4 regions of the Staphylococcus agnetis genome follow, and region 3 is predicted to be linked to each of the others. Evidence: predicted binding sites of a transcription regulator. Region 3 holds the regulator's gene; each other region holds the start of a gene.
The links. Region 3 encodes Rex, which represses fermentation and respiration genes when NADH is low (regulators of the CRP and FNR family bind a similar motif). Its sites were predicted from a motif close to TTGTGAAATATTTCACAA; they were not measured.

Region 1 (3,321 bases), 680 kb from region 3:
TTTTTGCCTAAAAATTCAGGGTGTGCTCCGAGATCTATAGATGCCACTGTGAATGCGGCACGTGTACGTGTTGACGTTTTTTCAAAGAGTAATGCAATATTTTTACCGTCTAAATAACGATGTTTGATACCATCTTGTTTGTAAGACTTTAATGTAATTGCGAAATCAATTAATGCTTCAAATTCTGTTTTCGTAAAATCGTTTTCTTTTAAAAATGAACGTCCTTTTAAAGTAACTGGTTTTTGTAATTCCATCATGCGTTTTCCTCCTCAATGTCTTTTAAATGTCTTCACGATATAAAGGTTGACTCATACAACGTGGGCCTCCACGACCGCGTACAAGTTCACCTCCAGGGATTTCGATGACTTTTAAGCCTTTTTCACGTAATAACGTGTTAGAGACATAGTTTCTGTCATATGTCACTACCACACCCGGGCGGATACATAGTGTGTTTGATCCATCATTCCATTGTTCACGTGGTCCGTCGATAGTATCGCCATTACCCGTAGGAATGAATTCGATATTATCGAGGTTTAACGCGTCTTCTAAAGTTTGTTTCAACTGGTTAGAATGGGTGATTTTAATGTTGTCATCGCCGACACATGGTTCAATCGTAAAGATATTCATATGACCTTCAGATTTCAGTATGGCAGCATGCATAGTGAACTTATCGTAATCTATCATTGTAAATACCGTATCTAAATGCATAAACGTACGACTTGTAGGGATTTCAATCGCAATGATTTTCTTAAATGTTGATACAGGATTGCTAAAGATGCTACGTGCCAAACGTTCGATTGCTTGTGCTGATGTGCGTTCTGAAATTCCAATCGCAAGCACTTCTTTAGATAAGACGAGTTCATCGCCACCTTCAATATTGAACGGACTATCTCGGTCCACCCAAACTGGAATGTCACTGTCTTTAAAGTCAGGGTGATGGTTCAAGATATATTGCATGAATATTGATTCACGGCGACGTGCGCGCCAATACATGCGATTAATTGTAACCCCGTTACCGACGGACGCTTGAGGATCACGCGTGAAATAAAGGTTCGGCATTGGGTCAAGATAAAACGGATATTTGTCATCCATATATTCAACGAGATGTGTTGTTTTTAAATTGATTTCTTCTTTTCGAACGCCAGCCATTATTTTATCGACTAAGCTTTGATTATCTAATTTTGAAAACAGCGCTTTGATTTCTGCTTCGTGGCCTAGAACGGTTTTACGTGATTCTGCTAAAATCTCATCGATAAATTGTTCGCGTACTTGAGGTTCTGTTAAACTTTCTGCAGTTAATTTTTCAAGGTATAACACTTCTACACCTTCGTTTTTTAAAACTTCTGCAAAGTAGTCATGTTCGCGTTGGGCGACTTTTAAATAAGGAATGTCATCAAAAAGTAAGCCGTCTAAATAATCAGGAACAAGATTTTCTAATTCTTTACCAGGTCGTTTAAGTAAAACGGTTTTTAAACGGCCGATTTCACTATTAACATTAATCGTGCGTTTCATTTTAATTTTCCTCCTTTATGTGATGATGTCTTCACTATAAAGGTTATAAAACGCTTACATCGTGATTTATTTCACAAATGAAGAGAGGAATATTTCTTGTTTTAAAGATAGGTCTATACAAAAAAATTTATTTTCTTGCATGACACACGCGGTGTTATGCGATATGTGATGGATATTGTGTGTATATTCACGTATAGGTTTCGTCGTAATTTGTCGTTGATACAATATGATGCATAATCATGCTAAAGCGTATGGTCTGGAAAGAGTTCTGTAACGACATGTCGCGCTGCATCATTTGAGCGTGTCATAATCATTGTCGTATCATTACCGCTTACTGTACCGATGATGGCATTCAGTTGTAATGCATCGATATAAAAATTAATCGTTTGACCAAATCCTGGAGAGGATTGAATTAAAATACACTGGTTAATAACTGAGATACGTTGAATGTCATCTTGATACAACCGTTTTAAGATATGATGATATTTTGGTTTGTCATTGGATATCAGTTGATAGTGTGAGGGGTGATGTTGAGAAGGGACTTTATGTATATTTAACTGTAAGAAATCGTTCGCAATGGTCGTTAGGCTAAAATGAATGCCAAATCGTGCTTCTATAATATCGATCACATCTTGCTTCGATGTTATACAGTTATGTTGTACGATGATCTCGATAAATTTTTGTCTTTCTTCGCGTTTCATTTTTAGCACCTCCTAAAATAGCCCTTCAACAGCTTTTTACATCAACTATCAATAAATATTATTAACCAGTTCTTCAAATTAAATCAAAAATATTAGTATTCATTTTTAGTGTAAAAATGTTAAAAATCTGTGCTAAAGTCTTTGGTCATAAGGATTTTTACGAAGTTGTGACAACAAAGGTTTGACACGGTTTAAGGTTAAATGAAGTCGTCTAGGGTTAAGCACGTCTCTTTCATTTTTACGAGATTTTCGGTAACATACCATGCGTATGACAATATGAAATGCGTTTGGAGGAGTATTGTGAGGCATCAATCAACTAAAATAACCATTTTCTTTTTTATGTTAGGCACCTTTGCGATAGGCATGTCTGAATATGTTGTCATTGGATTATTGTCGCAAATCGCAGGTGATATGCATATCCAGATATCTACAGCAGGGTTGCTTGTCAGTGTGTATGCTTTGAGCGTCGCATTTATAGGGCCTGTGATGCGTATTTTAACGTTTAAATATCGTGCACGCATCTTATTGCCTGTTTTTGTAGGTATTTTTATTTTTAGTAATGTATTAGGCATGTTGGCACCCCATTTTTATGTATTATTGTTGTCACGGTTATTATCAGCAGCAATGCATGCGCCGTTCTTTGGGGTGAGTATGAGTGTCGCAACGAACATTGTGTCGCCAGCGAAACGGACGCAAGCCATCGCGTTAGTACAAACTGGATTAACCATTGCGATTATGATTGGTGTACCGTTTGGGGCGTTTTTAGGAGATTTAGCGAATTGGCGTGTTGTTTTCGGTATTATGGTTGCCATTGCAATCATTACATTGATAGGTATTTTAAAATGTACACCTGATGTGGAGATGAGTGCGGAACCTAACTTACGTAAAGAACTCGGAGCCTTTAAACAACCACAAATTTTAATTACGATTGCGATGATTGTATTTGGATTTTCTGGTGTGTTTACAACGTATACCTTTGTAGAACCGATGTTAAAAGCGTTGTCACCATTTGACACAGCTGGTATTACAGTGTGTCTATTTTTATTTGGCCTTGGTGGTGTCATCGGTAACGTCGTCTCTGGAAATGTGACTGAGGAAAAATTAACGA
Region 2 (3,321 bases), 310 kb from region 3:
GAACGCATTCATTATTTCAATGGTATTAGTGATTTAAGTTATGTAGCACCCTCACCGAATGGCTCTGGTTTTGAATCATTTGAACACAATACACCTGTATTTAATCGTACATATAAAATTCCATTTAAAGATATTGAAGCCATTCAAGCACCATTAATTAATTGTGGTCCAATCGGTAAAGATGCGCATAAAGTGACAGAGCGTATTCATAAACAAAGTGCTTTTGTAGAATTACCTGTTGTGTTGGAAAACATTATAAAAACACATTTTCTTGCGTGAGGTTACATTAGTCAACGAAAAGCGTTAACGATTATCACCGCGCATTTTTAGATCACGTTTTACTTTCATTTAATCATAAATGTGGAAAAGCTTTTAAAATCAAAAACGCGCTAGAGGCATTGAATGCTACTCTAGCGCGCTACTTTATTTATGCGACGTTTTTTTCACGTTTTGATAAATTCATCATTGTCAGTAATGCGATAATACCGAAAACACTTAATAATATAAATGCCAAATGACTTGTACCCGTCATAGCTGTCACTGCTGAAATCACAAGTGGTGGGAAGAAACCACCAAGGCCACCCATCATGGAGACGATACCGTTGGCCACACCCGCTTCTGTTGTAAAGTAATGTGGCACAAGCTTGAAGATGAGTCCATTTCCAATACCTGCACATACACTGACTGTTAAACAGCCAAGTGTAAAGAAGAAGATATTTTGAGAAACACCTAACAAGAATGATCCTACAATCATAATAGTGAAGAAAATCTTTAACATTGTCACTGCGTTAAATTTATCTCCTAACATACCACCAACTGGACGTAAGAACGTTGCGAGTGCAATAAATACACCTGTTCTAATTCCTGCATCTACTTTATCAATACCAAAATGTGTCACTAAGTAGTTAGGTAAAAATAAACCAAATGCAACGAATGCACCAAATGTGATGAAATACCAGAAGCTTAAATAATACAATTTGTAGTTGGCCATCAATTTGCGTGATTGCTCAACAAGTGGGACTTTCACTTTTGGTTCTTTTCCATCACCTAAGAAGAACATAATCATCGCAAATACAGCCATTACGATAAGATACAATTTAATAGTAGATTGCCAACCAATCGCACCTGCGATAGGTGGTGCTAAGAACGCAGAGACTGCTGTACCTAAGTTCCCCATTCCATAAATCCCGTTTGCTAAACCGACTTTGTCTTTAGAAAAATATTTTGGAATGGATGTTACACCTACAGAGAAAATTGCGCCTCCCACTCCTAAAAAGAAGCCTGCAAACATTAATGCACCAGGAGACGTCGCTTGGCTAAGTAAGAAAACAGGTATCAGTAATACAATAAAGCTCGTAAAAAATACCCATTTTGCACCAACAATGTTTGTTAAATATCCAAATGGTACACGAAGGACTGAACCTAAAATGACAGGAATCGCTAAGATGATAGATAACTGTCCACTTGAGATTTTAATATCTTGAGAAATAAATGGCATCAGTGGTGCAATAATGCTCCACGCCATGAACCCAGCTACAAGACTCAGTGTTTGTAAACCGAGCTGAAGACCGCCTTTTGACTTATTCATTCTCTTTCACCCTTTTTCTTTAAATTTCACAGTGTACCAAAACGTATAGACCTTTTTCCATTGTCTCTCATTTTAATACGTGTTAACTAATTCATACATAGTGTAACGTGCTTGTGAAATTAATAACATAAGGACTTCCCCTATACACATATCGGTGCTTCCCCTAAAAAAGTTAGCATTTTCACATGTGATTTAACGTCGAATTAATAAAAATCAGAAAGTAAAAAAACGCTAGAAATCTTAACTAAGACTTCCAACGTTTAATTTAAAAATCTAATAACTTTTTCTTTAATGCATATTCCACGAGTTCGGGTTTAGACTTTAAGTTTAATTTATCCATAATGCGTGTTTTATGAGCTTCAACAGTCTTTACGGAAACAAATAGTTTTTCAGCAATGTCTTTATTACCGTATCCTTTTGCGATAAGTGGTAAAATTTCAAGTTCTCGTTTAGATAATACTTTAAATGGATCATTGGAGTATGAGGCATCATCAGATGAATGGACAAATTCTTTAACGAGCGACGTCGTCATTTTAGGGTCGATAAATGTTTCACCTTTATAAACTGTCCGTATTGCAAGTAACAGTTGCTCATCCGGTGCATTCTTTAAAATATAGCCACTCGCCCCACTACGTAACACGTGGAATAAATATTCCTCATCATCATACATCGTTAAAATCAAAATCTTCGTTTTAGGAAAACTATCTAAGATTTTACTCGTCGCAATTAAACCCGATTCTCCAGGTGGCATGCTTAAATCCATAATTAAAACATCAGGTTCGTATTTCATGACCATTTGATAGGCTTCTACACCATCTGCAGCTGTTCCTACAACTTCCATATCTTCTTGAAAGTTTAAAATCATTGAAAAGCCCGTACGTACGACTGCGTGATCATCTGCGATTACGATTTTCAAGCTCAACGCCCCCAATTTGTTCAAGAGGCACCTCTAAAGTGACGAGAGTACCTTTCCCTTTTTCTGTTTTAATGTCTAATTTGCCGTTAACGAGTTCAGCACGTTCATTCATTCCATATAGTCCTAATCCTGAACCTTTTGGATGGCCTTTCGGATCGAAACCAGTCCCTTGATCTGAAACTTCAGCAAATAACCGATTTTTATCTTTTCGAACATTGACATCTACAACATCTACATCCGCATATTTCATAGCATTAAATACCGCTTCTTGGACGACACGGTATACAACCGTTTCAATCTCACTATCAAAGCGTTGCGGCGGCATATCGAAGTGGTAATTCACCATCAAGCCGTAATTGTTTTCAAGCTGTTTAAAGTATGTCTTAAATGCGGCATCTAAACCAAGATCATCTAATGATGACGGTCTTAATTCTGAAGATAAATTCCGTATGTCATCGATTAACTTCGCCATTAACCCTTCAATATTATGCGATTGTTTAATCATACTTTCCATATTTTGTTGGTATTTAAGTAGTCGCATTTCTACATTGACGTTGATCAGTTCTTGAACGACACCATCATGAAGTTCTCTTGAAATACGCTTACGTTCATTCTCTTGCGCTGCAATCGTTTTTTGAATCATATGACGCTGATGTAGTTTTTCATGGCGCTCAAGCTGTTGCGTCACATTTTGGAGTGTAAATACTTTAATGTCTTGTTCAGTATCAATGGTTTGATACATTGCCGTAAAAGGTTCTACTTTGTTGTCGCGTGTTTTCATAAATACTTGAAAGGTTGAGTTACCCATTTCTTGTGT
Region 3 (3,321 bases):
TATCGGGTAAACGCCACGCAAATTCTTTTGAACCTCTAGCTGCAATATAAGAGCCAAAAAAGATGCCAATAACTAAAAATACACCCCAGTCAACTACTGAAATATCACCTGTAGTTAAAAACATCACTATATTGGAAGATGGCGTTGTGATGCCTAACCCACCTTGACGACCTGTTGATTCTGACATCGGCCATGCAAAGAGTGCAATTAGACCAACTGCAATAGCAGCAATAAAAGGATGGAACCGTTTTTCAAATAAAATATGACGCAATCCTGAATATTTTTGTTTTAGCTGTGGCACCGCAATTTTGGGTTTTGGTTTTCTTAATGTTTTAATCACGAAAAACAACGTAACAGTGACTAATATGATTAAGAAAATCCAGTTTGGAATACCTGTAGATTGAGCCATATCTGCATTAGCAACCGTTTTACTATTGAGCGCATTCATGAGTGGTGCTAAAAGACCATTTTTTGTAATAGCTGCAAATAAACCATACATCACAAGTGCAATCCAACTACCTATTAACCCTTCACCTGCACGGTAATATGTCCCTGTAGCACATCCACCCGCTAAAATAATACCGACACCAAATATAAAAGAGCCAATTACTGTGCCTATAATTGGAAACGTTTCATTTGCTATTGTGATAACACCCATTACGTTGAGAATATAAATGCCTATTGCTTGAATCGCTATGGCAATGAGCAATGCATAAAACATCTTATTATTTTTCTGAACGTACATATCTCTAAACCCTCCAGTAAGGCAAAAACGTGTACGTTGCATTACAAATCCAAGTAGTACCCCTACTATAAGACCACTTACTATAGTCCAAATCATACATACCTCTCCTATCCCGATTATTATGATAAGAATTATAGCAAATACACATTTTTTATCAAGGGGTTGAATCAAAATAAAAAAGATCAAAGCGACAGACGCTTCGATCTCCAATTTCATATTCATAGATCATTGCTGTTGAAATGCAATCGGCACCATGATGTGATGGTGCTTATTTACATTTACCCATAATTTTTCATAAAAAATAACAAGGATTGTAGTTCGACACCTAAATCGATTTGATGCACTTGCACATCATTAGGTACTTGAACAGGTGATGGAGTAAAATTTAAAATACCTTTCACACCTGCGTCTACAACTTTATCAGTAACACTTTGTGCAACTTTGATAGGTGTCGCAATAATAATTACTTCTAAGGCTTGATCTTGAATGACTTTTTTCATTTCATCCATAGATTTCACTGTGACATCCCCAATTTTAGTACCCACGATTTCAGGATCTATATCAAATGCTTCAGTAATAAACATATCATCATGTATCGGGAAGTTGAAAGAAATTAAAGCTTTACCTAAATGACCAACACCAACAACACCTATTTTAATTAAATCAGCATCACTTAGCTCTGATTTAAAAAATTCTAATAAACTGTCGATATTGTAACCATAGCCTTTTTTTCCAAGTTCACCAAAGTACGAAAAATCACGTCTAATCGTGGCGGAGTCTATACCAAGACCCTCACTAATTTCTTTAGAGTTGACACGTGAAGCCCCTTTAGATTTGAGACTATTTACAAAACGATAATATAACGGTAAACGTTTCAGCGTCGCACGTGGAATTTTATTTAATTCTTTAGTCATTTTCGTTCCTCCATCTTTTGCATACCATTTCAGGTCGCACACTCAAAGTTATATGAGCTATAACAACTTTAAAAATATTTTATAATAAAAAGATTTATCTACTTTATTTTGTATAAATAACTGCAAATACATTATGACTTAATATTGTTTTGTTAAAAATTTCACCTACTTTTATTCATTTTCATTATAACTTAAAACCGCTTTTAAAGGAACATAATCTATTTGAACCCCTTCCACTTTGTTGTACAATAATGAAGAATGAAAGGAGCTTTAACATGATACTAATGCAATTAAGTCAGCTCTCGAAATCATTTGACGGTGAAGAGATTTTTAGTCATGTCAATTTTGAAATCCAAACGGGTGAACACATTGGCATCGTTGGGCGTAACGGTGCCGGAAAATCGACATTGATGAAAATCATTGCTGATGTCGATGATTACGATAGCGGACATATCTCTAAAATTAAGGGTTTAAAGATTGGTTATTTAACACAACAGATGACATTAAATACGAATAATACTGTTTTTGATGAAATGGCAAAACCTTTTAAAGAAATTGAGGCAATTGCACAAAAGATGCAATTAGAAACAGATTGGTTGAGTACACACGCGGAAGACTATGAAAGTCAAGCTTACCAAGAGCACCTTAATCGTTACGAAACGTTATCTAACCAGTTCGAACGCATGGAAGGCTATCAATATGAAAGTAAAATTAAAACGGTTTTAAATGGGTTGAAATTTTCAGAAGACGATTATTATCGCCCCATAAACGACTTTAGTGGCGGCCAAAAAACGCGTTTGTCACTTGCACAAATGTTACTCAGCGAACCTGATCTTCTTCTATTAGATGAACCGACCAACCATTTAGATATGGAAACTACAGAGTGGTTAGAAGATTATTTGAAATATTTTAACGGCGCAATTGTCATCATTTCACATGACCGCTTCTTTTTAGATAAGATTGTTACACAAGTTTATGATGTTGCACTTGGTGAGGTGAAACTTTATAAAGGGAACTATGCGAAATATATCCAATTACGTGATGCATATTATGAAAAACGCATGGCGGAATATGAACGTCAACAAGCTGAAATCAAACGTCTCGAAACATTTGTAGATAAGAATATTACACGCGCTTCGACGAGTGGCATGGCTAAAAGTCGTCGTAAAATGTTAGAAAAAATGGCACGTATTGAAAAGCCATTACTGGATGCTAAAAGTGCAAACATTCAATTTGATTTTGATAGAAACACCGGTAATGACGTGATGTATATTCAAAATCTTGAAATTGGTTATCACAGCCCCATTACCGCACCTATCTCTTTTGAAATTACAAAAGGTGATCGTATTGCTGTAATTGGTCCAAATGGCGTTGGAAAATCTACCCTCATTAAGACATTAGCACAAAAAATCACCTCTCTTAGCGGCAAAATTCAAATGGGTTCAAATTTAAAAATTGGTTACTATGATCAGAAACAAGCAGAGTTTAAGTCAAATAAAACGATATTAGATTATGTGTGGGATCAATATCGACACATGCAAGAAAAAGATATTCGAGCAGTCTTAGGGCGCTTCCTATTTACGCAAGAAGAAGTAAAAAAAATCATCAATGATTTATCTGGCGGTGAAAAAGCACGTTTACAACTCGCACTTCTTATGTTAG
Region 4 (3,321 bases), 230 kb from region 3:
TTTGAACAATTAGATCAAACCATCGCACACGTTATTAAATATGAATTTATCAATCAACAAAATCATCCACCTTACATTATAGGTATAGAAAAACGGAAGTGAGATTAGGTCTCACTTCCGTTAATTCTTTTAAGTTAACACAAACTCATGCGAATTCTTTACTATGAGATACGTATTTTCCGTTTCCGCATACTACGGGTTATAATTCGCATCCATTTATTATGGAATGAAGTTGATTTGTTAAATTGTCTTGTCGTTTTTCAATGGCAGAACATGTAAAATCAATTAATTCTTGTTTATTTTGTGCTTTGTTCTCATTAAAGTGGATAATCACAGTGCGTTCATCATCTGAAGGGCGTTCTTTAACAATCCATTTCTTTTCTACTAAATTGTTAAACGTTCTTGTTCGTTTATAAGCTTTTACTTTAACGTATTTGTCCATGTCTTTGAGCGTCATTGAACCTTTATCCCACAATGTGAGTAGAATCAGAAATTCTTCTTTTGATAAATCAAATTGCTTATCAATTTCATCAAAGATAGCTTCAACTTGCTTTTGTAGATTATCCAAAAGAACGATATCACTTACATCATATTTTGATTTTTTTACCATGATTAAGCCTCCATTATAGATTATCCTTTATAATTGATACATTATTCATTATGATATGTGTACCCTAATCATGAAAAGCTTAATCATATGAATTCATCAAACTATGAACTTATGTCCTTATTATTTAATATTCACTAAAGCATTATTCGAATAAATATTCAATAGAATCTTGCATGTCTTTTAACACTTTACACGATTTCGCGAATTTTTCTTTTTCATCATCATTTAAAGGTGTTTCAATAATTTTCACAGCACCTTCACCATTGATTAGTGTAGGTACACCTGTATATACGCCTTCATGACCGTATTCACCTTCAAGATAACTTGAAACAGTTAAAACAACATTTTGATTGCGTAAAATCGCTTTAGAAATATGCATTAATCCCATTGCAACACCATAATATGTCGCACCTTTTGCTTTAATAATGTCATACGCAGCATCACGTGTTTGAACATAAATGTCTTCAATGAGATGACTTTTTTCTGGATCTTTTTTCAATTCATCATATAATGATACGCCTGCAATTGTTGCACTAGACCATACCGGTACTTCAGAGTCACCATGTTCACCAATAATATTAGCATGTACACTTGAAGGTGCTACATCAAATGCCTCACTTAAAAGATGTTTGAAACGTGCTGTATCTAAAATCGTACCTGAACCAATAACTTTATGTTTAGGTAAACCAGAATATTTTAAAGTTACATACGTTAAAATATCTACAGGGTTCGCTGCAATTAAGAAGATACCATCAAAACCACTGTCCATAATAGAAGTAATAATACCTTTATATATCTTTGCATTTTTTTCAACTAAATCAAGACGCGTTTCTCCAACTTTTTGAGGTGCCCCTGCACAAATTACGATTAAATCTGCATCGCCACAATCCTCATATTTACCTGCTTTTACTTTTACTGGAGACATTGCATAAGGTGCACCATGGTTTAAATCAAGTACGTCACCACGTACTTTATCTTCATTAATATCAATGATGAGCAATTCATCTGCCACACCTTGACTTACCATAGTAAATGCGTAACTAGCACCTACTGCACCATTACCTACTAAAACAACTTTGTTACCTTTTTTTGACATACTGACACGCTCCTATCTACGAAGTCCTTTAATCAATTATGTTTTATGTGATATTTTTCACATTATTAATTTACCACGAATTCTATTTGCATGCAATATTTTACATATGATTGTCATAAGCATGTCACTTATAACGTTTCTTGATCTTCAACAACAAAACCCGCAGCATATACCCGATTATTTAAAAAACTTAATACATAACGCATCACAGCTTCACGCTCTGGTTCATTATGGATTTCATGTACCATCTCAGGCCATGCTTTGTAGTACATTTCATCACACATACATTGACGTATTACCTGTTGTGTAACGGTTACATCCGACAACGTATCATGCGTACCATACATTACACATAGAGGCATTTTGGGTAGCTGATTCAAATGGTCTAGTGTTTTTTTCATCGCCTGAACGACTTGTTTATACCAATGGTAGCTCACTTTTTTGAGCATTAAGGCATCTTTAGCTGTTTCTTCTTGAACTTCTGGATTAGTCGTTAAAGTTTCAATATTAAATCCTAACTCAAATTTAGCGCTTTTAGACACATCACCAATATGTGACGTTACCATATGTTTTCTCGTTTGATTGGTTTGATGAAATGCAAATAATGGAGAAAGTAAGACAAGCCCCTCTAAATGCAATTCAAATTTTTCTAGTACATTGACCGCTATAAGACCGCCCAATCCTACTCCAATAATAAAAGTTGGCAAATGATATTCTTCAGCAATTTGGACCCATTCTAGCACACGTTCTTGGTACACATCAAAATGTTCAATTTGCCCTTTTTTTGTGCGAGAACTTTGTCCTTGTCCAGGCAAATCACCCATAATGACATGATATCCATTACGACGTAAATGCGTGATTACATAAGCGTAGCGTCCAGTATGTTCTAGCATATTATGTATTATAACGACGACACCTTTTGCTTCATTTTCTGTTTCCCATTTCCACATACGATTTGTTCCTTCCTGTTTCAGAAATCTTTATTTTCATCTTATCAATTCTTGCCAAAATGCGCCATCAAATACAAAACGTACGTTCAAGTCTATGATTGACCTTAAACGTACGTGACCATGATTCATTCAATTTTATGCCAACTTAAATTTGCGTCTTAAAAATGGAATACGCGAAATTAACACAACTAATAATACCTCATAAAATGTAGGGAAGAATTTAGCAACTATCATTAAGAAAAATTGTCCTATTAAAGTGCCTTGTCCTTGCGTCGCATTGAAGTTCCCTACTATTGCGGTATCAACAAGATTTAATGCAACAATTATAGCTATGGCCATCCATAATTTTTTTGTAATCAAGACTATCGCTAATCCAACGAGTGTTAATAATATAAGTTCAAATATGAAATATTGAAAAAACGTATCTAGCTCAGTTCCTAATGTGTAAAATACTAAATCTCTAAACATTTCAAAACTCCCTTAATTATGCTTAATACTATTTTAACATGGCTAATACGAATTATTTTTAAAGATATCGTTAAGTTTATAAGTGTAATATTTACACGAATTTAACAAACAGAAAACTTTAACGAACCTTTACAATATTTTCGCAAGACATTAAAAGCATTGTGATATGGTTCAAGTAAGTCGAACTATAAAGGAGT

Region 1: the regulator Rex is predicted to act here: its motif matches at 1,572-1,589, upstream of arcA (arginine deiminase).
Region 2: the regulator Rex is predicted to act here: its motif matches at 1,700-1,717, upstream of GJE18_RS09790 (nitrate/nitrite transporter).
Region 4: the regulator Rex is predicted to act here: its motif matches at 1,752-1,769, upstream of GJE18_RS06805 (L-lactate dehydrogenase).

Annotation. Positions count from the first base shown of each region.
Region 1 covers NZ_CP045927.1:2,284,761-2,288,081, reverse strand. Annotated here, with positions in the region: gene argF (ornithine carbamoyltransferase) at 1-257, opposite strand, end outside; gene arcA (arginine deiminase) at 280-1,512, opposite strand; gene GJE18_RS11440 (arginine repressor) at 1,755-2,213, opposite strand; gene GJE18_RS11435 (MFS transporter) at 2,553-3,321, shown strand, end outside.
Region 2 covers NZ_CP045927.1:1,911,616-1,914,936, forward strand. Annotated here, with positions in the region: gene GJE18_RS09785 (M20/M25/M40 family metallo-hydrolase) at 1-279, shown strand, start outside; gene GJE18_RS09790 (nitrate/nitrite transporter) at 428-1,588, opposite strand; gene nreC (nitrate respiration regulation response regulator NreC) at 1,854-2,504, opposite strand; gene GJE18_RS09800 (sensor histidine kinase) at 2,482-3,321, opposite strand, start outside.
Region 3 covers NZ_CP045927.1:1,602,846-1,606,166, forward strand. Annotated here, with positions in the region: gene GJE18_RS08180 (YeeE/YedE family protein) at 1-841, opposite strand, end outside; gene GJE18_RS08185 (redox-sensing transcriptional repressor Rex) at 1,024-1,659, opposite strand; gene abc-f (ribosomal protection-like ABC-F family protein) at 1,935-3,321, shown strand, end outside.
Region 4 covers NZ_CP045927.1:1,377,459-1,380,779, forward strand. Annotated here, with positions in the region: gene mnmM (tRNA 5-(aminomethyl)-2-thiouridylate-methyltransferase MnmM) at 1-102, shown strand, start outside; gene GJE18_RS06800 (transcriptional regulator, SarA/Rot family) at 200-610, opposite strand; gene GJE18_RS06805 (L-lactate dehydrogenase) at 753-1,706, opposite strand; gene GJE18_RS06810 (alpha/beta fold hydrolase) at 1,835-2,656, opposite strand; gene GJE18_RS06815 (hypothetical protein) at 2,792-3,124, opposite strand.